3 regions of the Agromyces aerolatus genome follow, and region 1 is predicted to be linked to each of the others. Evidence: riboswitches for the same ligand, from Rfam matches in the RefSeq annotation. Region 1 holds a riboswitch; each other region holds the start of a gene.

What was found. A riboswitch is a leader RNA that binds a small molecule or an ion and turns the genes downstream of it on or off. The one in region 1 is predicted to bind thiamine pyrophosphate.
Region 2: it holds a riboswitch for thiamine pyrophosphate, as region 1 does, so the genes downstream of both, RH864_RS01830 (bifunctional hydroxymethylpyrimidine kinase/phosphomethylpyrimidine kinase) here and RH864_RS08665 (ECF transporter S component) in region 1, are expected to answer to the same signal.
Region 3: it holds a riboswitch for thiamine pyrophosphate, as region 1 does, so the genes downstream of both, thiM (hydroxyethylthiazole kinase) here and RH864_RS08665 (ECF transporter S component) in region 1, are expected to answer to the same signal.

What each region holds. Positions count from the first base shown of each region.
Region 1 is NZ_JAVKGQ010000005.1:100,525-107,539, forward strand. Features, by position in the region: gene RH864_RS08645 (hypothetical protein) at 1-164, opposite strand, end outside; gene RH864_RS08650 (nucleoside/nucleotide kinase family protein) at 211-732, opposite strand; gene RH864_RS08655 (energy-coupling factor transporter transmembrane component T family protein) at 729-1,508, opposite strand; gene RH864_RS08660 (ABC transporter ATP-binding protein) at 1,505-3,073, opposite strand; gene RH864_RS08665 (ECF transporter S component) at 3,076-3,717, opposite strand; TPP riboswitch at 3,753-3,863, opposite strand; gene RH864_RS08670 (hypothetical protein) at 3,909-4,256, opposite strand; gene RH864_RS08675 (DNA polymerase IV) at 4,323-5,576, opposite strand; gene RH864_RS08680 (hypothetical protein) at 5,718-6,365, opposite strand; gene gatB (Asp-tRNA(Asn)/Glu-tRNA(Gln) amidotransferase subunit GatB) at 6,552-7,015, opposite strand, start outside.
Region 2 is NZ_JAVKGQ010000001.1:385,685-392,699, forward strand. Features, by position in the region: gene RH864_RS01820 (RNA polymerase sigma factor) at 1-400, opposite strand, end outside; gene RH864_RS01825 (YciI family protein) at 397-795, opposite strand; TPP riboswitch at 934-1,032, shown strand; gene RH864_RS01830 (bifunctional hydroxymethylpyrimidine kinase/phosphomethylpyrimidine kinase) at 1,024-3,429, shown strand; gene RH864_RS01835 (alpha/beta hydrolase family protein) at 3,736-4,965, shown strand; gene RH864_RS01840 (hypothetical protein) at 4,979-5,206, opposite strand; gene gap (type I glyceraldehyde-3-phosphate dehydrogenase) at 5,290-6,291, opposite strand; gene RH864_RS01850 (metallophosphoesterase family protein) at 6,447-6,959, opposite strand; gene RH864_RS01855 (GlxA family transcriptional regulator) at 6,989-7,015, opposite strand, start outside.
Region 3 is NZ_JAVKGQ010000001.1:377,415-384,429, forward strand. Features, by position in the region: gene RH864_RS01785 (putative Ig domain-containing protein) at 1-2,721, opposite strand, end outside; gene RH864_RS01790 ((deoxy)nucleoside triphosphate pyrophosphohydrolase) at 2,994-3,422, shown strand; gene glsA (glutaminase A) at 3,442-4,662, shown strand; gene RH864_RS01800 (hypothetical protein) at 4,803-4,997, shown strand; TPP riboswitch at 5,139-5,236, shown strand; gene thiM (hydroxyethylthiazole kinase) at 5,228-6,082, shown strand; gene RH864_RS01810 (DUF7715 family protein) at 6,147-6,545, opposite strand; gene cspE (transcription antiterminator/RNA stability regulator CspE) at 6,950-7,015, shown strand, end outside.

The DNA.
Region 1 (7,015 bases):
TCGACGGCGTTGTACCAGAACAGCGACTCGAGCCCGTCGATCGCGGCGACCTCACCCGCCCGCGACTCCGGTTTGCCGTCGACGAGGGCGCGCTGCTCGAACCTGCCCTCGAGCGGCCCGTCGAGGAACTCTGCGATGTACACTCCGGTCGTCTCTGCGCTCATGACTCCACCGTAGTCCCGCCGCTCGGCGCGGGCCGAACGGCGCGGGTCAGGTTGACAGACCGCGCACGATCAGGTCGGCGCGGGTGACGGATGCCCCGGTGCGCGCCGTGTGCCGTCGCCACTGCGTGTCCCACATCTCCCAGTACGGGTCGAACGCGCCGCGGTCGCGTGCGAGTGCGGCCCGGCGGCGGTCCTCATCCCGCGCGTCGACCCAGATCCGGAGTGCGGGGACCGCGGCCGTCGCGTCGAACGCGCCGCACCCCTCGACCAGGAGGTCGTGCCCTGGCGCGATCGCCCGCACCGGGCCGCGCCTCCCGGCGTCCCAGTCCCAGGTCGGGACCCGCGCAAGCTTCCCGCTCGCCCACGGCGTCACGAGCGACGCCGCGAGCAGCGCCGACCCGCGATCGAGGCCGTGCCAGCCCGGGTACACCTCGTCGAGTCGGACAAGCGCGACCGATCCTCGCCATGCGGCCACGATCGCGTCGGCGAGCGTCGACTTCCCCGCGCCGCTGGGGCCGTCGATCGCCACGAGCCGCCGGCCGCGCACCGTCGGTGCGTTGAGCCTCACGACCACACCAGGTTCCAGGTGCCCGCCGCGACGGCGGCGCTCACGGAGATCGCGGCCACGAGGCATCCGATCGCGATCATCAGCCACTCGACCCGGCCGAACCGCGCCGCGCGGGCCCACGTCCGCTCGCCGGGCGCGCCGAAGCCGCGCGCCTCCATGGCGGTCGCGAGCGTGCTCGCCCGCCGGACGGAGAGCACGAGCAGCGCGAACGCCTGGCCGAGCCCGCGCCGGAGCCAGGCTCGGTCGGCGACGCCCCGAGCCCGTCGGGCGAGGCTGATGGTGCGCCAGTCGTCGATCGAGGTGCCGATCAGGCGCAGCGCCGCGAGACCGCCGAGCACGAAGCGTGCCGGCAGTCGGAGCGTCTGTGCGAGCCCGTCGGCGAGGTCGGTGGGATCGATCGTGAGGAAGAGCACCACGGCGGGCAGCGCGATCGCGACCACGCGAGCCGTCGTCGCCAGCCCGATCGCCACCGACCCCTCGGTGATGTGGATGAGTCCCGCGTCGAAGTAGACCGCGCCGGAAGGGGCGCCGTAGAGCACCATGCTGATCCCGGTCAGGGGCGCGGCGATCCAGACGGGGAGGGTCCGAGCCGACCAGAGCAGCGGCCCGAGGCCGATCACCGAGAAGAGCACCACCTCGCAGATGATCGCGACCCCCGCCGAGACGGGATCGAGGGTGAGCAGCAGGGCGACGCTGAGCGGCACGGTCGCCGCGATCTTCGCGACGGGGTTGACGCGCGCGAGCGGCAGTCCGGGTCGCACCTCGGCGATGCTCATACCGGCACCTCCGTCGCGACCTCCGCCGGCGGGCCGAGCGCGAACCGCGCGTCGGCGAGCGCGTCGACGAACGTCTCGTCATGCGTCACCGCGACCACACCCGCACCGCGGTCGCGGAGCTCGCCGATCAGCCGGACGAGCTCGCGCCACGTCACGGCGTCCTGTCCGAACGTCGGCTCGTCGAGGACGAGCATGCTCGGCCGGGTCGCGAGGGCGGTCGCGACCGAGAGCCGACGCTTCTCACCCCCCGAGAGCGTGAACGGATTCGCGCCGGCGAGCGCGGTGAGCCGCAACGCCTCGAGCAGCGGCTCGACCCGATCGCGCACGTCGCCCGAGCGCAGCCGGAGGGCGCGCGGCCCGACCTCGAGCTCGGCACGCACCGTTCCGGCGAGGAACTGGTGCTCGGGGTTCTGGAACACGGTCCCGATCCGGGTCAGCAGCTGCCTGGACTTCCAGCGCCACGGCTCCTTCGCGGCGCCGTCGGCGAGCCGGGCGGATGCCTCGAGCGAGCCGTGTTCCGGTCGGAGCAGCCCGGCGAGCGTGAGCGCGAGCGTCGACTTGCCCGCCCCGTTCGGCCCGGTGACGGCCAGTACCGAAGCCTCGCGCACGGCGAAGTCGAGGCCGGTCTGCACGGGGCGACCGGTCTGCCGCGCGACCGCGAGCCCCGAGGCCGTGAGCAGGCTCGGGCGAACGTCGGTCGTCACGCGGTGGTCGGGCTGGCCGTGATCCGACCGGCCGGGTTGAAATGGGCCGGATTCGGACGGGTTCGGCCGTCGTGCCGCCGACGCCTGGTCGCCAGGCAACCAGACGCCGGCCGCCCGCAGCTCGGTCGCCTGAGCCTCGAGAACCCGGTCGGCCGGCCCGTCGGCGATCAGCCGTCCGTCGCGTCCGAGCACGATCACCCGATCGACGACCGGGAGCCACACCGGCACGCGGTGCTCGACGACGATGAGGGTCGCGCCGGTCTCCTGCACCACGCGTGCGACCGCGTCGCGGACCTCGATGACCCCCTCGGGATCGAGGTTGGCGGTCGGCTCGTCGAGGAGCAGGACGCCGGGACGCATGGCGATCACCCCGGCGAGCGCGAGGCGCTGCCGTTGGCCGCCGGAGAGCGCAGCCGTCGACCGATCGAGGGGCAGGTCGAGGCCGACCGCGGCCAGCGCCTCGCGCACCCTGGGGCCGATCTCTGCGCGAGGCACGCCCAGATTCTCGAGCCCGAACGCCACATCGTCGGCGAGCCGCGCCATCACGAGCTGCGCGTCGGGATCTTGCAGCACGAGTCCGCTGCGGCCGCGTGCCGCCGAGGCATCCGCCCCATCGATGAGGAGCCGACCGGCGGCCTCGCCCTCCTCGTCGCCGCCGAGGACGCCCGCGAGCCCGTGCAGGATCGTCGACTTGCCCGACCCCGACGGGCCGAGGAGCAGCACGCGCTCTCCCGGTTCGATGACGAAGTCCACGCCGGCGACGGCACGGCTCGCGCGCGAGCCGTGCCGCCACGCCCAGCCCTGCGCCTCGACCCGCGCCGGCCGGTTCAGCGCGGTTCGAATGGACGCGTTGCCCGTCACCCTCAGCTCGTGACCCTGACCGCGTCACGGCCCGACGCGAAGCGGCTGAGCGCGCCCGTGCGCGCGAGCCCGCGAACCGCGAGCCAGCCCAGTCCGCCCGCGATGACCGCACCGCCGACGACGCCGGAGACGACGTAGATCGTCGCGAACGCGGGCGCGGAGCCCGCGTACCAGAGCACGAGGTCGTTGATGGCCATGGCGAGACCCGCGACCGCGCCGGCGAGCACCGCGACGGGGAAACCCCAGCGACGGTAGAGGAAGATCGCGAAGATCAGCTCGGCACCGAGCCCCTGCACGAGACCGGCTTCGATCGTGAGCAGGCCGCCCCACTGGCTGCCGATGAGCGCCGACACGACCGCGGCGACGAGCTCGGTGTACATGGCGGCGCCCGGCTTCCGGATGATGAGCCCACCGATCACGCCGGCGACGAGCCAGAGTGCGGCCGGGGCGGCCTGCAGCCCCGGGAGGAATGCCGAGATCGGGGCGGAGATGGGACCCCAGATGACGCCGTACGCCCAGAAGACGACACCGATGGCGACGCCGATGACGCTCGCGACGACGATGTCGACGATGCGCCACTTGAGTCGCCGCCCGCCCGGCGTCGCGTTCGTCGTCGGGGTGGTTGCTGATGCGGTTGCGTGCACTGTCGTGCCCTTTCGTTCGATGAAAGCGGCACGGGAATGAGATGCGATGCCCTCCCTGCGCTGGCATGACCCAGATCAGGTTCGACGGTCGAAGGTTGCTGAACCTTCCTCTCAGCCCGGTTCACCGGACTCCCGTGTTCAGGCATGAGTATACGCCCGCACCGATCGGGTGTGGGCGCGGGTGCCCGCGTTCAGTGCTTCAGCGCGCGGATGACCCACTTGAGCGATTTGCCGATGACCCAGATCAGCGGCGTCGCCACGAGGATCAGACCGATGAGGTTCGGCTCGAAGCGCACGTCGGCGCCACGCCCGATGTATGCCCCGAGCGGAATCGACACGCCGCCACCGCCACCGCCGCTGCCCTCGCCGGTGCCGCCCTTCTCGTCCATCGAGCCCGACCCGCTCCCGCCGCCGAAGCCGTAGTAGCCGAGGGCGACCGGCATCACCGTGGACCCGCCGATGTCCACCGGATCGCCATACGAGGTCTTCACCCCGATGCCGCCGACCTTGTCCGCCAGTTCCACCACGAGTTCCGTCATGCGCCCAGGCTACCCACGCGCGCTGCGCGCGACCACCCCTTGCGTTCCGGCATGCGAGCCCCGAGGTCAGTCGTCGGGGTCGGTGCGGCGCTGGGTGAGATCGGGGGCGCGGCGGGCGCGGCCGACGAGGGAGGCGGGGCGCACGGTGCCGCGGCCGAAGCGGGCTGAGACCTCGTCGATGGTGCGCTCGGCCTCGCGCCACTCCTCGTCGGGGTCCCAGAGCGTGGGGCCGCCGGCGGAGCCGAGCTGTTCGGCGCGGACGCCGATGAGGCGGATGCGGGCGCCATCGGTGAGCAGGGCGTCGAGCGAGGCCGCAGCCTCCTCGTAGATGCGGCGTGCGACGTCGGTCGGCTCGGCGAGCGTGCGCGAGCGTGTGACGGTGCGGAAGTCGCCGTAGCGCAGCTTCAGCACGACCGTGCGGCCGACCATGTTCGCACGGCGGAGCCGGACGGCGACGCTGTCGGCGAGATCGAGGAGGGCCCGGCGGATCTGCTCGGGGTCGGTGAGGTCGTGCCCGAACGTGGTCTCGTGGCCGATGCTCTTCTCGGCCCGGTGCACCGTGACGTCGCGCGGGTCGTCGCCGTTCGCGAGCGCGCTGAGCCGGTGCGCGAGCGACGGGCCGACCGCGCGTTCGAGGGCATCGGCGGGCATCGCCGCGACGTCGCCGACGGTGCGCAGGCCGAGACGCAGCAGCGACTCCTCGGTCACCCGGCCGACGCCCCACAGCGCGGACACGGGGAGCGGGTGCAGGAACGTCACGGTGTCGGTCGCCGGCACGACGAGCATGCCGTCGGGCTTCGCCCGGCCGGATGCCACCTTCGCCACGTATTTCGTCGCCGCGACGCCGATCGAGCAGGTGAGGCCTGTCTCGGCCTGGACGCGCTTCCGGATGGTCCACGCGATCTGCGCCGGGCTGCCGTGCAACCGGCGCGCGCCCCCGACATCGAGGAACGCCTCATCGATCGAGAGCGGCTCCACGAGCGGGGTCATCTCCTCGAAGATCGCCATGACCCGGTCGGAGTACTCGCGGTACTTGCGGTAATCGCCCTTGAGCACGATGGCGTTCGGGCAGCGCTGCAACGCGACCGACATGGGCATCGCCGAGTTCACGCCGAACCGCCGCGCCTCGTAGCTTGCTGCGGACACGACGCCTCGGCCCGCGGTGCCGCCCACCAGGACGGGCTTGCCGCGCAGGTCAGGACGTGAGAGCAGCTCGACCGACACAAAGAACGCGTCCATGTCGACGTGCAGGATCGGGGTCGCCGAATCGTCGACCGGCCCGGTCGTCACCTGCCGTGACGATCCGTCTTGCTTGCTCACGCATGCACCTTACCCGCGGCCGCCGACACCGAGCCGAATCGCGAGTGATACCAACTCGCGCCGAACGTGACCGTTGCTCGCACTCGTTCGGCGCGGATCGGTAACACTCGGTGGGTGGCCGGGAGGGGGGCGAGACGCGGGTCAGAACCCGAAGTCGCCGCCGAAGTCGCCGCCTCCGAAGTCGCCGAAGCCACCGGCGTCGCCGCCGCCGCCGAAATCGCCGTAGCCGCCGGCGTCGGCACCCGATGCCTCGACGCTGCCGGCGTCGGCACCGGCGTCACCGGAACCCGCATCGCCGGCGTCGCCACCCGCCTCGAACGAGCTCGGGTCCGGGAGGAAGGCCTGCGCGATCGCCGAGCCGACCACGACACCGGCGACGGTACCGAGCAGCGAGCCCGCGAACATGCCGCCGAAGGACGGCCCGCCCTGGCGCCCGCCGGGGCCGCCGCCGAAGGCACGCTCCATGCTGCCCGGCTGCTGCATCTCCTGACGGGTCGCCGCACGCGCGAGCGTCTGCGGCTGGTCGTCCGCGATGCGTTCGTTCGCCGGGGCCTGCTCCGCGAGCGAGACGTACACCTGCTCACGCTGCTCGGGCGTGAGCTTGGCGAAGGCCTCGGCGTGCACCTGTTCGATCGTCTCGGGCGGTGCGGTGCGCAGCAGGTACCGGTAGCGCTCGACCGCGAGCTCGTCGTCGGTCAGCTGCCGCTGCGGCCGCGCCTGCGGCGCGGGGCGATACTGCTGCTGCGGCTCGAGCTGGGCTGAACCGAAGAGTCGGTCGAAGAATCCCATCGTGTGCTCCTCAATCGCTCGGGGACTCGACGCTATCGAGCCAGCCATTGAGGCGGCTGTGAGCGTGCCCCTCGCTGGCCGAGCGAGTCACCGGGTCTCGATACGCGTCCTCGTTCCTCGGGCGCTACTCGACCAACGAGGGGCGGAACCAACCGGGCGCTACTCGACCAACGAGGGGGCCGGGCGCTACTCGGCCGACGCGCGCTCCAGCACGAGCTCGCGCACGCGCGCGGCGTCGGCCTTGCCCTGCATGGCCTTCATGACCGCACCGATCACGGCACCTGCGGCCTGCACCTTGCCGTCGCGGATCTTCGCGAGCACGTCGGGCTGGGCGGCGAGCGCCTCGTCGATCGCAGCGATGAGCGCCCCGTCGTCGGAGACGACCGCGAGCCCGCGGGCATCGACGATCTCTTGCGGCGATCCCTCCCCCGCGACGACGCCCTCGAGCACCTGGCGCGCCAGGCGGTCGGTGAGCGTGCCGGCCTCGACCAGGGCGGCGAGCTCGGCGACGTGTTCGGGCGACGCGAGCGCCGAGGCATCCGTATCGCCCTGGTTCGCGAGACGCGTGAGCTCACCCGTCCACCATTTGCGGGCCGCCTGCGGGGACGCGCCGGCAGCGACCGTCGCGGCGACCTCGACCAGCAGACCGC
Region 2 (7,015 bases), on a different contig from region 1:
CGGCGGACGGGTCGCGCGCGAACGGGTCGCGCGCGAATGAACCTGCGGCGGGCGACCCGGCGAGCGGATGCCCCGGGGCGGCGCCGGCCCGCGAGCGGCGGCCGTCCGAGGCATCCGGAGCGTCTCGCCGCTCGTCGAGCGGAACCGACGCGCGATACGCGGCGGACTTCCACACATCGCGTTGCCGGTTGCGGGCCACGGTGACCAGCCATCCCTCCGGGTTCTGCGGGACGCCCTGCACCGGCCAGGTGGAGAGCGCCGTCTCGAAGGCGCCCGCGATCGCGTCCTCGGCGAGCGCGAGGTCGCCGGTCGGTGCCGCGAGCACCGCGACGAGCCGGCCGTACGCCTCGCGTGCGACCCGCTCGGCCGCGGCGTACGCGGTGGCGCGCGAATCGGTCACCCGGCGTTCGCCGCGGGGGTCTCGAACGTCGTCCAGACCCCGTCGACCGTGTGGGTCGCACTCGGACGCACCTCGACCGCGCCCCACGAGACCGACGGCGCCTGGCGGGCGTACTCGATCGCCTGGTCGAGGTCCGGCACGTCGATGACGAACGTGCCGCCGAGCTGCTCCTTGGTGTCGGCGAACGGTCCGTCCTGGACCTGCAGCGCGCCGTCGGCGACACGCACCGTCGTCGTGACGTCGGAAGGCTGCAGCACCTCGGCCGAGATCAGCACGCCCGCGGCGTGCAGCGTCGCGGCGTAACTCGCGAACGCGCGCTGGCCCTCGGCCATGCTCTCCTCGCCGAGCTCGTCGGGCGACATCTCCGGGTAGTGCAGCAACAGGCTGTATCGCATGATCGTGTCCTCTCCCGTTCGACGCCCAGCGTAGTGAGCGCCCGGGCCGGCCGTTCCGGCCCTTCACGGTGATGACGATCGAACCCCGTGCCGATCGACAGGCGGGGCGAAGTGTCGGCGCTGCACGCTACACTCGGCCGCAGTGACACGGGGTGCCGCGCACGACGCGCGGCTGAGATCACACCCGTCGAACCTGATCTAGTTCGTACTAGCGAAGGGATGTCGCCCATGCGCGATCGTCTGCCCATCGACCCCGCCCGGCCCGATGCGGCTCGCCAGGGCTCTGCCCACCTGGGGCCGGCGCCTCAGCGGGCCGACCTCTCGCTCTACCTCGTCACCGACGCCGCCCTGTGCGGCCCACGGGGTGTCGTGGCCGTCGTGGCCGAGGCCGTCGCGGGCGGGGTGACCGCCGTGCAGCTGCGCGACAAGGCCGCCGGCGATGCCGAGCTGCTCGTGCAGCTGGAACAGCTCGCCGAGGTCATCGACGGGCGTGCGACGCTCCTCGTCAACGACCGGCTCGAGGTCGCGGTCGCGGCGCGAGCACGAGGCATCCGGGTCGATGGCGTCCATCTCGGGCAGGGTGACGCCGCGGTCGTGGCCGCGCGCGAGGCGCTCGGCCCCACCGCGATCGTCGGCCTCACCGCGAACACGGTCGCGCATCTCGAGGCGGTCGGGCGGATGCCTCGGGGCACCGTCGATTACGTCGGTGTCGGCGTGATCCGGCCGACGGCGACGAAGGCCGACCATCCGCCCGCACTCGGCGTCACGGGGTTCGCGGCGCTGGCCGCGGTCAGCCCGGTGCCGTGCGTCGCGATCGGCGGGGTGCAGGTGGCGGACGTCGCTGCGCTACGCGCGTCCGGGGCGGCGGGCGTCGCGGTGGTGTCGGCGATCTGCGCGGCGGCGCAGCCGCGGGCGGCCGCGGCGGAGTTCGTCCGTGCGGCGGAAGCCGCTGATCGAGTAGGCGCGCCAGCGCCGTATCGAGACCCGGAGACCGGCACGGCGCAAGCCGCTGGTCGAGTAGGCGCGCCAGCGCCGCATCGAGACCCGGAGGCCGGCGCGGCGGGTCTCGATACGGGTGCTCCTTCGTCGCGCCCGACTCGACCGGCGGGAAAGGCGGGAGCGGCCGCGCGCCCGACTCGACCAGCGGGGGCGGTTCCGCGGGTGCTGTCGGTCGCGGGGAGCGATCCGTCGGGCGGGGCGGGGATCCAGGCCGATCTGAAGTCGATCGCTGCGGTCGGCGGGTACGGCATGGCCGCGATCACGGCGCTCACTGCGCAGAACACGCACGGCGTGCGCGGCGTCCACGTGCCGCCGCCGAGCTTCCTGCGCGCGCAGCTCGACGCGATCTCCGACGATGTCGCGATCGACGCCGTCAAGCTCGGCATGCTCGCGAACGCCGAGGTCATCGATACGGTCGCCGACTGGCTCGACGCCGTCCGGCCGCCGGTCGTCGTCCTCGACCCCGTGATGGTCGCCACGAGCGGCGACCGGCTGCTCGACGCCGACGCCGAGGCGGCGATGGGCCGGCTGCTGCCGCTCGCGCACCTCGTCACCCCCAACCTCGACGAGCTCGCTGTGCTCGCCGGCGCGCGCCGCGCGCGCACGTGGGCCGACGCGATCGTGCAGGCCGAGTCGGTCTCGGCGCTGTTCGGTCTGCGCGTGCTCGTCAAGGGCGGGCACCTCGGCGGCGACCTGGCCCCCGACGCGCTCGTCGACGCCGCGACCGCGACGACGGTCACGTACGGCCGGTCGGCGCTCGGCGGCGAGCGCATCGTCACGTCGGCGACGCACGGCACCGGATGCTCCCTCTCCTCCGCCGTCGCCTCGCTGCGCGTCTCGCTCGGCGACTGGGAACCCGCGATCGACGAGGCCCGGCGCTGGCTGCGCGAGTCGATCCGGCACGGCGAGGCACTCGGCGTCGGCTCGGGGAACGGCCCGGTCAACCACTTCGCCGGGCTGTGGTCGCGCGGCGGCACGACCACCGCACCGGTGCCCGCCGAGGTCGAGGCCCGCTGGTGGTCGGCGATCGACGACGTGCGCTCGGGCATCGACGACCTGCCGTTCATCCGCGGCCTCGCCGACGGCACGCTCGCCCGTGCGCCGTTCCTCGAGTACCTCGCGCAGGACGCGCTCTACCTGCGGGACTACGCACGCGTGCTCGCCGAGGCCTCGCGCCTCGCCCCCGACGCCGCGGCGCAGGCGTTCTGGGCGGGCTCGGCCAGTGGGGCCATCGCGGGCGAGCTCGAGCTGCATGAGAGCTGGCTCGGCGCCGAGGCATCCGTCACCGAACCCGACGCGATCACGACCGCGTATCTCGACCATCTGCTCGCGACCGCCGCACGCGGCGACTACGCGGTGCTCGTCGCCGCACTGCTGCCGTGCTTCTGGCTCTACACCGATCTCGGGGAACGGCTCGCGGCGGGTGGGTTCGGCGATGCGGCGCTCGCGCCGGAGCATCCGTACGCGTCGTGGCTCGCGACCTACGCGGATCCCGCGTTCGCGGCGGCGACCCGCGAGGCGGTCGCGATCGTGACCCGGGTCGCGTCGCACGCGACGCCCGGCGTGCGCGAGCGGATGCTCCGGGCCTTCCGGGTCTCGTCGGAGCACGAGCTCGCGTTCTTCGATCGCGCGTGAGTGTTCGCCGCGGCACATCACCGAACGGGCGCACGTGGCGGGTCCCATCGCGAAACACCCGCCATTCGCGACCGTTCAACCATCTCGCCGGCACGACCCCCGGCACGACCCACAACCCTCGAACGGGCGCAGATGGCGGGTCCCGTCGCGAAACACCCGCCATTCGCGACCGTTCGATCGACACGACCCTCGATCGACACGACCCGGGTGCGCTCGGGCGCGCAGTGACAGGATCCGGATGACTCGGTACGTTTGGCAGGACACCGGCCCTCGAGCGCCGGCGCGCGACCCCCAGGAGACGGTGTGATGCACGCAGACGCCAAGCCCGCGCCCGCCTTTGCGGGAGCCTTCGCGGCCAGCCCCGACTTCGACTACGAGGTGCGCGGCGCGGTGGGCGCCACCGTGGGCGGAGGCGGCGACGTCGGCGAGATCCTCGCGGCGGTGCGCGACGTCAAGGCGAAAGACCACGAGGGCTGGTTCGCGGCCTGGCGCGGCCTCGGCGAGCGCGTGCTCGCCCAGGCGGATGCCTCGGCGGGGCGCGGGCACGCGGTCTCCGCCGCCTCGGCGTACCTGCGCGCCGCATGCTACCTGGGTCGCGCGGTGAACGCGGTGGCCTCGCTGCCGAGCGAGGACGAGCTGCTCCCGACCTTCCGTGCGCACCACGCCGCGTGGGAACGGTACGTCGATCACGTCGCGATCCCGGTCGAGCGACTCGAGATCCCCTACGAGGGCACCACGCTGCCCGGATACTTCTTCCGGGCCGCGGGCGATGCGACCGCCCGTGCGACGCTCGTGCTGAACCTCGGCAGCGACGAGTCGATCGCTGACGCCTGGGTCGGCGCGGGCCCCGCCGCCATCGCGCGGGGATACCACGTGCTCGTCTTCGCCGGCCCGGGGCAACAGGAGATGCTCTTCGAGCGGAACGTCCCGTTCCGGCACGACTGGGAGGCCGTGCTGACGCCGGTCGTCGACGCACTCGTCGCGCGATCCGACGTCGACGCGGCGCGGCTCGCGGTGTGGGGGGTCAGCCAGGCCGGCTACTGGGTGCCACGCGCGCTCGCGTACGAGCACCGATTCGCGGCGGCCGTCGTCGACCCCGGTGTCGTCGATGTGTCGACGTCATGGCTCGACCACATGCCGAAGAGCATGCTGAAGCTGCTCGACGCCGGCGATGCGCAGAAGTTCGACCACGAGATGGCGATCGGCATGAAGTTCTCGGCCGAGGCCGCTCGAACATGGCGGTTCCGCGCCCGCCCGTACGGCGGGTTGGGCTACTTCGCGACGCTCACCGAAGTGCTGAAGCAGCGACTGACCGACGACGAGGGCGCCGCGATCACCACGCCCATGCTCGTCACGGCGCCCGAGCACGAGCAGTTCTGGCCGGGCCAGTCGGCGAAGCTCGCCGCACTGGCGCCCGCCGCATCGACCCTCGTCGACTTCACCGCGGCCGAAGGCGCGGACATGCACTGCGAGCCGCTCGCGCACGCCGTGCTCGCCGAGCGCGCGTTCGACTGGCTGGACGAGCGGCTCGGCTGACGCCGCTACGACGTCAGATCACGCCGACGAACGAGTCCCGTCGGAGCTGCTCGTGCGTCGCGTGGAACCTGCCGTCGGCGGTCCACCAGGCCTCACGGCCCTCGGCGTTCGGCTCGTTCTCAACGACGACGGGCCAATGCTCCTTGATGTTCTTCACGTAGTACCGCAGCTCGCCGCCGACGGTGCGTTTCTCCAGCTTGTCCGAGCGCTCGAGTCGCTCCTGCGTCAGGTCCTCATCCACGCTGCTCATGGTAGGGCGTGAACAGACGTATGCCGGCTCCCCCTCCACGAGGAAGCCGGCATACGTGGTTCAGCGACGCGCGATCAGCCGCGCGCGAGCAGCTGCAGCGTGTCGATCACGCGGTTCGAGAAGCCCCACTCGTTGTCGTACCAGGCGACGACCTTGACGTGACGGCCGTCGACGCGCGTGAGCTCGGCGTCGAAGATCGACGAGGCCGGGTTGCCCGTGATGTCGGTCGAGACGAGCGGGTCGTCGGAGTACTCGAGGATCCCCTTCAGCCGGCCGTCGGCGGCCTCGCGGTACGCGGCGAGCACCTCGTCGCGCGTGACGTCGCGCGCGACGGTCGTGTTGAGCTCGACGATCGACCCGACCGGGACCGGGACGCGGAGCGAGTCGCCCGACAGCTTGCCGTCGAGACCCGGCAGCACGAGCCCGATCGCCTTCGCGGCGCCGGTCGAGGTCGGCACGATGTTCACGCCCGCGGCGCGCGCACGGCGCGGGTCGCGGTGCGGGCCGTCCTGCAGGTTCTGCTCCTGGGTGTACGCGTGCACGGTGGTCATGAAGCCGTGCTCGATGCCCGCGAGCTCGTCGAGGACCGAGGCGAGCGGCGCGAGCGCGTTCGTCGTGCACGACGCGTTCGAGACGATGACGTGCGACGCGGGGTCGTAGGCGTCGGTGTTGACGCCGTACGCCAGGGTGACGTCGGCGCCGTCGGCCGGTGCGCTCACGAGCACCTTGCGGGCGCCCGCGGCGAGGTGCGCCGACGCGGCCTCCTTGCTGGTGAACCGGCCGGTCGACTCGAGCACGAGGTCGACGTCGAGCGCCTTCCAGGGCAGGTTCGCGGGGTCGCGCTCGGCGAGCACCTTGATGCGCATGCCGTCGACGACGAGCTCGTCGCCGTCGACCTCGACGGGGCGGCCCAGCCGGCCGAGGGAGCTGTCGAACCTGAGCAGCTGGGCGAGCGCCTTCGGTTCGGTGAGGTCGTTGATCGCGACGATCTCGAGGCCGTCGGGCTCGCGCTCGAGGAAGGCGCGGAGCACATTGCGACCGATGCGGCCGAATCCGTTGACGGCGATCCGGGTCATTGAGGGGGTCCTTTCCGTATGCCGGCCCGGCGCTTCCACTGGGCCGCACCTACCCTCGCCGAGATCGGCTGACCTCGAAAGTGGCCGTCGAGACACCTTGCGCAAGCATTCGGCCACACGCTGGTCCAGTGAGATCGGCTCGACCGGCGAGGCGGTCAGGGACGCGAGACCGGGACGAGCTCGACGTCGCGGAGCGCGCCGTCGGCCGCGACGGCCGTCATCATGGTGCAGACCGGCTGCCGGCGCCGGTCGGTGGGCGAGCCCGGGTTGAGCAGACGGATGCCTCCCGGCGTCACCGTGTCCCACGGGATGTGACTGTGACCGAACACCAGCACGTCGAGCCCGTCGGTGCCGTATGCGGCATCCGTTCGGCGCTCGCGCCCGCCGGCCGCACCCGTCTCGTGCACGACACCGAACCGCACGCCCTCGATCTCGGCCTCCGCGAACTCGGGGAGCCGCGCCCGCAGGCCCGGGCCGTCATTGTTCCCGGAGACGCCGATGAGCCGCGCGGCGCGATCCTCGAGCGCGTCGAGGGTCGCGACATCCACCCAGTCCCCCGCGTGCACGACGACGTCCGCGTCGTCGACCGCGCGCCAGACATCGTCGGGCAGCCGGCGCGCCCGGGCGGGCACATGCGTGTCGGAGATGAGCAGGAGTCGCGTCGCCATGCCCCCATCCTGCCGCGACCGGGAGGCCGCTACTCCGCGAACGTGTGCCGGTACTC
Region 3 (7,015 bases), on a different contig from region 1:
CTCGAGCTGCACGTCGACGTCGTCACCGACGACGAACGGACCGACATCGGCGGTGACCCACTCCACCTTGCGTGCGGCGACCGTGACCGTGAGGTCCTGGGTCCATTCGTGAACGCCGTTCGTGAACGTCACGGTGACCGTCGCAATGCCCGAGACGAGCGCGTCGAGCTGGAGGCTGGTGTCGGCGAGCACCTCGGCGTCCACGATGCCGTCCGGGGCGACCGTCGCGTCGGTCAGCCAGCCGAAGACCGTGGCCCGCTCGATGTTGAGCTCGTCGCCCGGCGCCAGGTCGTACGAGGTCTCGCCGACCCAGGTCGCGGCCGCACGAACGACGATCGAGAATTGCCGCATCACGTACTCGCCATCGGCATTGACGCCCCGGATGTAGGCGTACGAACCCCCGACCTGGGTTGGCGTGCCATGGAGACGGCCGTCGGGCTCGAGCGTGAGACCGTCAGGCAGGCGGCCGAACTCGAGCTCGTACTCGACGGCGTGGGTGGCTTCGAGCTGCAGGTCGACCGGGTACCCGACCGTGGCGTCGGGGATGCCGGGCGTCACCCACTGCACATACCCTGCTGCGACCGTGCCCGTGAACTGCCGCTCGACCGCAACGTAGCCGTCGGACGCGGCGATCGTGACGGCGTAGGGGCCGTGCTCGGTGGGTGTACCGGCGATCACGCCGTCTTCGAAGGTCAGACCCTCGGGCAGCTCACCGCCGGTGATCTCGAACTCCGTGGCATCCGTGGCCTCGAGCTCGAGCTCGAAGGGGACGTCGAGACGGAGGTCGCCGAACGACTCGGTGACCCAGACCACGCGTTCGACGACGACGACCGTGACGTCCTGCGTCCACTCGTCGGCACCGTTCGTGTACGTGACCGTGACCGTGGCGGTCCCGGGGGTGATCGGGTGGAAGGTCAGGATCCCCGGGGTCCACATCTCGGTGGTGAGGATGAGGGCCGGCGTGACCGTCGCTGAGGTGATCCAGCCGCCTTCGACCGCGCTCTCCGGCACGTCGAAGCGTTCGTCGTCCTTGATCGTGAACTCGGTCTCACCCGCCCAGGTGGCCGCGTCGATGACCTCGACGGTGACCGGCTTCATCAGCCCACCGCCCCCGAAGGCGCCGTCGGCGTTGAACGCGTCGATGCCCGTGGACACGCTCATCACGGTGGTCGGGGTGCCGTGGATCCGGCCGTCGCGTTCGAGCGTCAGCCCGTCCGGGAGCGGAGCACCGTTCATCCTGAAGTCGACGGCGTGCGTCGCTTCGAGCCGCAGGTCGACCGGGACACCGACCGTGAACGGACCGATGCGCTCCGTGACCCAGACGACGGCGCCCGCCGCGACGGTCCCGGTGAAGCGCTGTGCGGTCTCGCCGCCCCCGTTCACCGCGGCGATGGTGACGTCGTACGCGCCATGCTCGGTCGGCGTGCCCGTGACGGTGCCGTCGACCAGTTCGAGCCCGGCCGGCAGTGCGCCCGCGGTCACGCGGAAGCCCGTGGCATCCGTCGCCTCGAGCTGGGTGGTGAGCGGAACATCGACGCGCGTGAAGCCGAGGCCGGTGGTCTGCCAGACCGGCGCCGCCGGGTGGACGACGAGCTCGTACAGACGGTAGCTCGAGGCCCCGACGTTGACGGCCGAGAGCCAGACCTCGGAGGTCCCCGCCTGCGTCGGCGTTCCGATGATGCGGCCATCCGGCTCGACCGTGAGGCCGGGCGGCATGGTGCCGTCGTGGAGGGCGTACTCGTTGGCGTACCGGGCCTCGAGCTGGAACTCGTACGGCACGCCGATGACCGCCGGGGTGATCGTCCCCGTCATCCAGGTCACCCAGGGCGCCGTCACGCTTCCCGAGAAGGTCTGGTTCGTGACGCCGCCGGGGCCGCTCGCGGCGACCGTGAACTCGTACCGGTAGGGCCCGTTGTTGCTGCCGACCGTCGGCACGCCCGAGATGACCCCGTCGGCGAGGGTCAGGCCCGAGGGCAGTCCGCCCGCGACGACGGAGTACTCCGTCGCATCCGAAGCCTGCAGGGTATGGCTGACCCACTCGGCCGCTCGCATGTTGCCGAGGCTCGTGGTCTGCCAGACGGGGGCGGGCGTGGGCGGGGCGATGTAGAGCGCGAAGCCCTGATCCGCCGTGCCGTTGAGGTTCGTCGCCCGGACCGTGAAGCGGAAGGTGCCGTCGACCGTGGGCGTGCCGCTGAGCTTGCCCGAGCGCGACAGCTCGAGGCCGTCCGGGAGGGTGCCGGAGTGGACGGCGAAGTTGCCGAACGGGCTGACGACGAGATCCGCGTCATAGGGGGTGTCGATCGTGCCGGTCGGCAGGTCGGTGGTCTGCCATACCGGGGTGTCGTGGACACGGATCGCGACGTCGTAGTCCGTGTACGCGCCGTCCGGCGTCTCCTGCACGCGCATCGAGAAGCCGAATACGCCGGCCAGGCCGGGGACGCCGGTCAGCGCGATCCCGCCGTAGGACGGGTCGAAGCTCAGGCCGGGCGGCAGGTTCGGGGTGCCCGTCACCTCGGAATCGGCGAACGCCTCGTCGGCGATGACGACCTGGCCCTGGCCGTTGCCGATGATGTAGTTCACGGTGGTCAGGGGTGGCGTGGCCGCGTTCGCCGGACTGGTCGGCGTGAGCGCGAGCGCGGTCGCGGCCAAGAGCGCGGCGAGCGCCGCGGCCAGCGAGCGGATGAATCGGCGAGGAGTCTGCGTCGGCGCAGGCGGGTGCATGGCAGGGGCCCTTCGGGGGTCGGCCGCGCGCAGGGTACAGGCGGCCTGCCCATGATATGGGAGCGCGGGGTCCGAATCGAAGGGACCTGGGTCGCCAACCGCGCTCCCGTCGGCTGCTCGCCCCACTCGATCGGCGCGGGGCGCGTGGCTCCGCGCCACTTCGGTCGCCGCTGCGCCGTTCTTCCTGGCGCGCTGGTGAACGAGGTGGCGCAAAGCGCGAGCCGCGTCCAGCTAGCCTGAGCGAGAACAGCCCACCCCACCAAGGGAGCCCCGTGTCCGAACCGCTGCACGTCGTCGCCGCGGTGATCGAGCATGAGGGTCGGGTGCTCGCGTGCCGGCGGCGGGCCGGGAAAGCGGATGCCGGGAAGTGGGAGTTTCCCGGCGGGAAGGTCGAGGCGGGCGAGACGGCCGCGGAGGCGCTCGTGCGCGAGATTGTCGAGGAACTCGGCGTCGAAATCGAAGTCCACGACGAGCTGACCACCGACGACACGGACGTCGGCGGCCGGGTCATCCGTCTCACGTGCCTGCGCGCCACGCTCACCGCCGGCCGCCCTACCTCCAGCACCGACCACGACGCCATGCGGTGGGCGACACCGGCTGAGCTGGTCACGCTCGACTGGGCAGCGCCCGACCTTCCGGCGGTGCGGCTTCTCGCCGCCACAGCACCAACGGCCACCCCCACACCACCCGGCGGCTCCTGACCACCCCTAAACTGCCCCCATGCCGGTCGACATGACCCACCCCGTCCGCACCACGCTCGAGGCGATCCTCGACGCCGCCCGGCCCGACACGTCGGGGCACGTCGCGGACTACATTCCGGAGCTCGCGAACGTCGACCCCGAACCCCTCGGCATCTCGCTCGTCTCGACGCGCGGCGCGATCCACGACGCGGGGGACAGCGACATCCCCTTCACGATCCAGTCCGTCTCGAAACCCTTCGTGTTCGCGCTCGCGCTCGATGCCCTCGGCGTCGACGAGGTCACGAAGCATGTCGGCCTCGAACCGAGCGGGGAGCCGTTCAACGCGATCAGTCTCGACGCGGCATCCGGACGCCCGCTCAACCCCATGATCAACGCGGGCGCCATCGTGACCTCGTCACTCATCGAAGGCGCGACCGCGGACGCCAAGTTCTCTGCGATCAAGGCCGGGCTCGAACGGTTCGCCGGGCGCGACCTCGTCGTCAACGACGACGTCTACAGCTCCGAGCAGGACACCGGCGACCGCAACCGCGCGCTCGCGTATCTCGCGCTCGCGACCGGGGCCCTCGCGGCACCCGTCGACGTCGCGACGACCGCGTACTTCCGGCAGTGCTCGCTCGACGTCACCGCACGCGACCTCGCGATCATGGCCTCGACCCTCGCGACCGGGGGCGTGAACCCCATCACCGGTGAGCGCGTCGTCAGCGAGCACGCCGCGCGGTGGACCACCGCCGTCATGACCAGCTGCGGCATGTACAACGAATCCGGCACCTGGATGGTGCATGTCGGCCTTCCCGCGAAATCCGGCGTCGGGGGCGGGATCGTCGCCGTGCAGCCGGGGCAGTTCGGCATCGGCACGTTCAGTCCGCGCCTCGACGAACGCGGCAACAGCGTGCGCGGCGTCGCCATGCTCGAAGCACTCTCCAAGCAGTACGGCCTGCACATGCTCGCCCACCGCGGCACGCCGCTCTCGCCCATCGCGTCGCTCACGCCCGAAGCCGGCCACACGATCGCCGCGCTCCGCGGCGAGATCTACTTCGCGTCGGCGGAAGAGATCTTCACGCGCCTCACCCCCTTGTTGAACGACGACGGATGCCTCGTGCTCGACTTCTCCAACGTGACGCGTGTCGGGCTCGCCGTGAAAGAGCTGTTCCGGGCGGTGCCGGCGATCGTCGGCGTGACCAGCTCGGGGCAGCCGCGCGCCATCGTCGTCGACCCCGACGGCGTGCTCGACGACGCGTAGGCGGCGCGCGCGATTCAACGCTCGCTTGTCCCGGATCTGGGACAAGCGCTCCAGATCTGGGACATGGACCCACGTTGCGAGGCGGGCCTCGCGCTGTCAACCGTCTGCCGCCCACGGGGCGAGGCTGCGAGCGTGGGGGCATGACTGACATCTCGACGGGCAACCTCGACCCCGATGACCGCGACGCCGACCGCGACCAGCTGCCCATGACACAGGTCGACGAGGAGGAGGTCGCGAAGCACTCCGCGACCACGACCGAAGCGCCGGCCGGCGAAGGCTCCGGCATCGGCGGGGAGCCGACGCCGCTTCCGGCCGACGAGGAGCGCACCGACTGACGTCACGGCCCGGCCGCGGGCCCGGCCGCCAGCTGACCGCCGGCCACCAGGCAGGTACCCGCCGCCCGCCGGCACGTCTCGAGGCGGCTCCCGATCGCGCAGCGCGCTCGCGCAGCGAGCACCGCAGGGCATACACTCGCGGACAGTGACACGGGGTGCCGCGCACATGCGCGGCTGAGATCACACCCGTCGAACCTGATCTAGTTCGTACTAGCGAAGGGATGTCGCCCATGCGCGATCGTCTGACCGTCAACCATGCCCAGCACCACCTCGAGCGTCTCCGTGAGGCGTCGCCGCTGACGCACTGCATCACCAACAGCGTCGTCACGAACTTCACCGCGAACGCGCTGCTCGCAATCGGCGCGGCACCGGCGATGGTCGACATCGTCGGCGAGGCCGGGCCGTTCGCGCGCGTCGCCGGGGCCGTGCTCGTGAACCTCGGCACGCCGACGCCCGAGCAACGCGACGCCGCGCGCGAAGCGGTTGCCGGGACATCCGAAGCGCGAACCCCGTGGGTGCTCGACCCCGTCGCGATCGGCGCGCTACCGATCCGCACCGCGCTCGCGCACGAGCTCGTCGCGCAACGCCCGACGGTCGTGCGCGGCAACGCCTCCGAGATCCTCGCGCTCGCGGGTGAGGGAGCCGGCGGTCGCGGCGTCGACGCGGCCGACAGCACGGATGCGGCGGCGGAGGCCGCCGAACACCTCGCCCGCACGTACGGCTCGGTCGTCGCCGTCTCGGGCCCGGTCGACCTCATCACCGACGGCACGCGCACCGCACGCGTCTCGAACGGCGACCCGCTGCTCACCAGGGTCACGGGCGGCGGGTGCGCGCTCGGCGCGACCATGGCGGCGTTCCTCGCCGTCGCGCCCGCGAACGACGTCGACGGCCCCGAACAGGCCAGGTTCGACGCGACCGTCGCGGCGACCCTCGCGTACACCGTGGCGGCCGAGCTCGCGGCCGAGCGTTCGAACGGCCCGGGAACGTTCGCCGCACAGTTCCTCGATGCCCTCGCCGCACTGACGCCCGCGCGACTCGGTGAGCGCGCCCGAGTCACGGTCACGAGCCTGGCCAGCACGGCCTGACGCCCCCTCGTCACCGCGGGCGCTCCAGACGCCCCGGACGCTCCAGACGCTCCGACCACGCCCCTCACACCCCCGATTCCGCCTTCGGAACCGATCGTGCCCGGAACTCGACGAAGCTCCGCTCGAGCACCGCGCCGGTCGGCCACCGGGCGGCGACGGCGAGCATCTCGTCGGCCACATGCGGGATGCACGCCGCCTCCCACTGGTTCGCCGCCGCCCCGGTACGCATCAGGAGCACGATCTCACGGCGCGACCAGTCGGTCTCGACCACGAGCGCCGTCGACGAGGGTGCGCCGGACGACACACCGCCGAACGCCCGGCGGCACTGGCACAACGTCTCGTCGGGCCGCAGGATCGCCGCCGCGCAGAGGCCGGGGATCCAGGCGAGCTCGCCGTTCATGCCGAAGCAGAAGTCGCCGGCCCGCTCGCCCTGGGTGCGTGCCGTCACGGTGAGTATTCGCATGGGGTGTCTCCGTACTCGGCACGAGCAGGGGCAGGTTAGGGGGCACCTCCGACATCAGCGGCGACGCACTCCTCCTCCACAGACGCCGACTCCACAGACACCTCGGCAGCCTCGGGGACGGCCCGTCGCGTGACGTGTTTCGACTCGTAACATCCCCGTGACACGGCTTTGCCGTACACTGGCCCAAATGCCCAGGCCGTGGCCCTGATGCCACGCAGCGAAACGAAGTGTTATTACCGGTCTCACCACGCACCCCTCCCGGACGGCCCTCGCCCGTCCTCCCCACCGTGCGCCGCGGCACTGCCGCCTCCTCCTCCCACTCCCCTCAGAGCTCCACGCCGACGCCGTCGGCGTGGTACCCCCGGGCCACGGCCGTGGTCCTCAACGAAAAGGAAAATGACGACATGGCCACTGGCACCGTCAAATGGTTCAACTCCGAGAAGGGCTTCGGCTTCATCGCCCCTGACGAC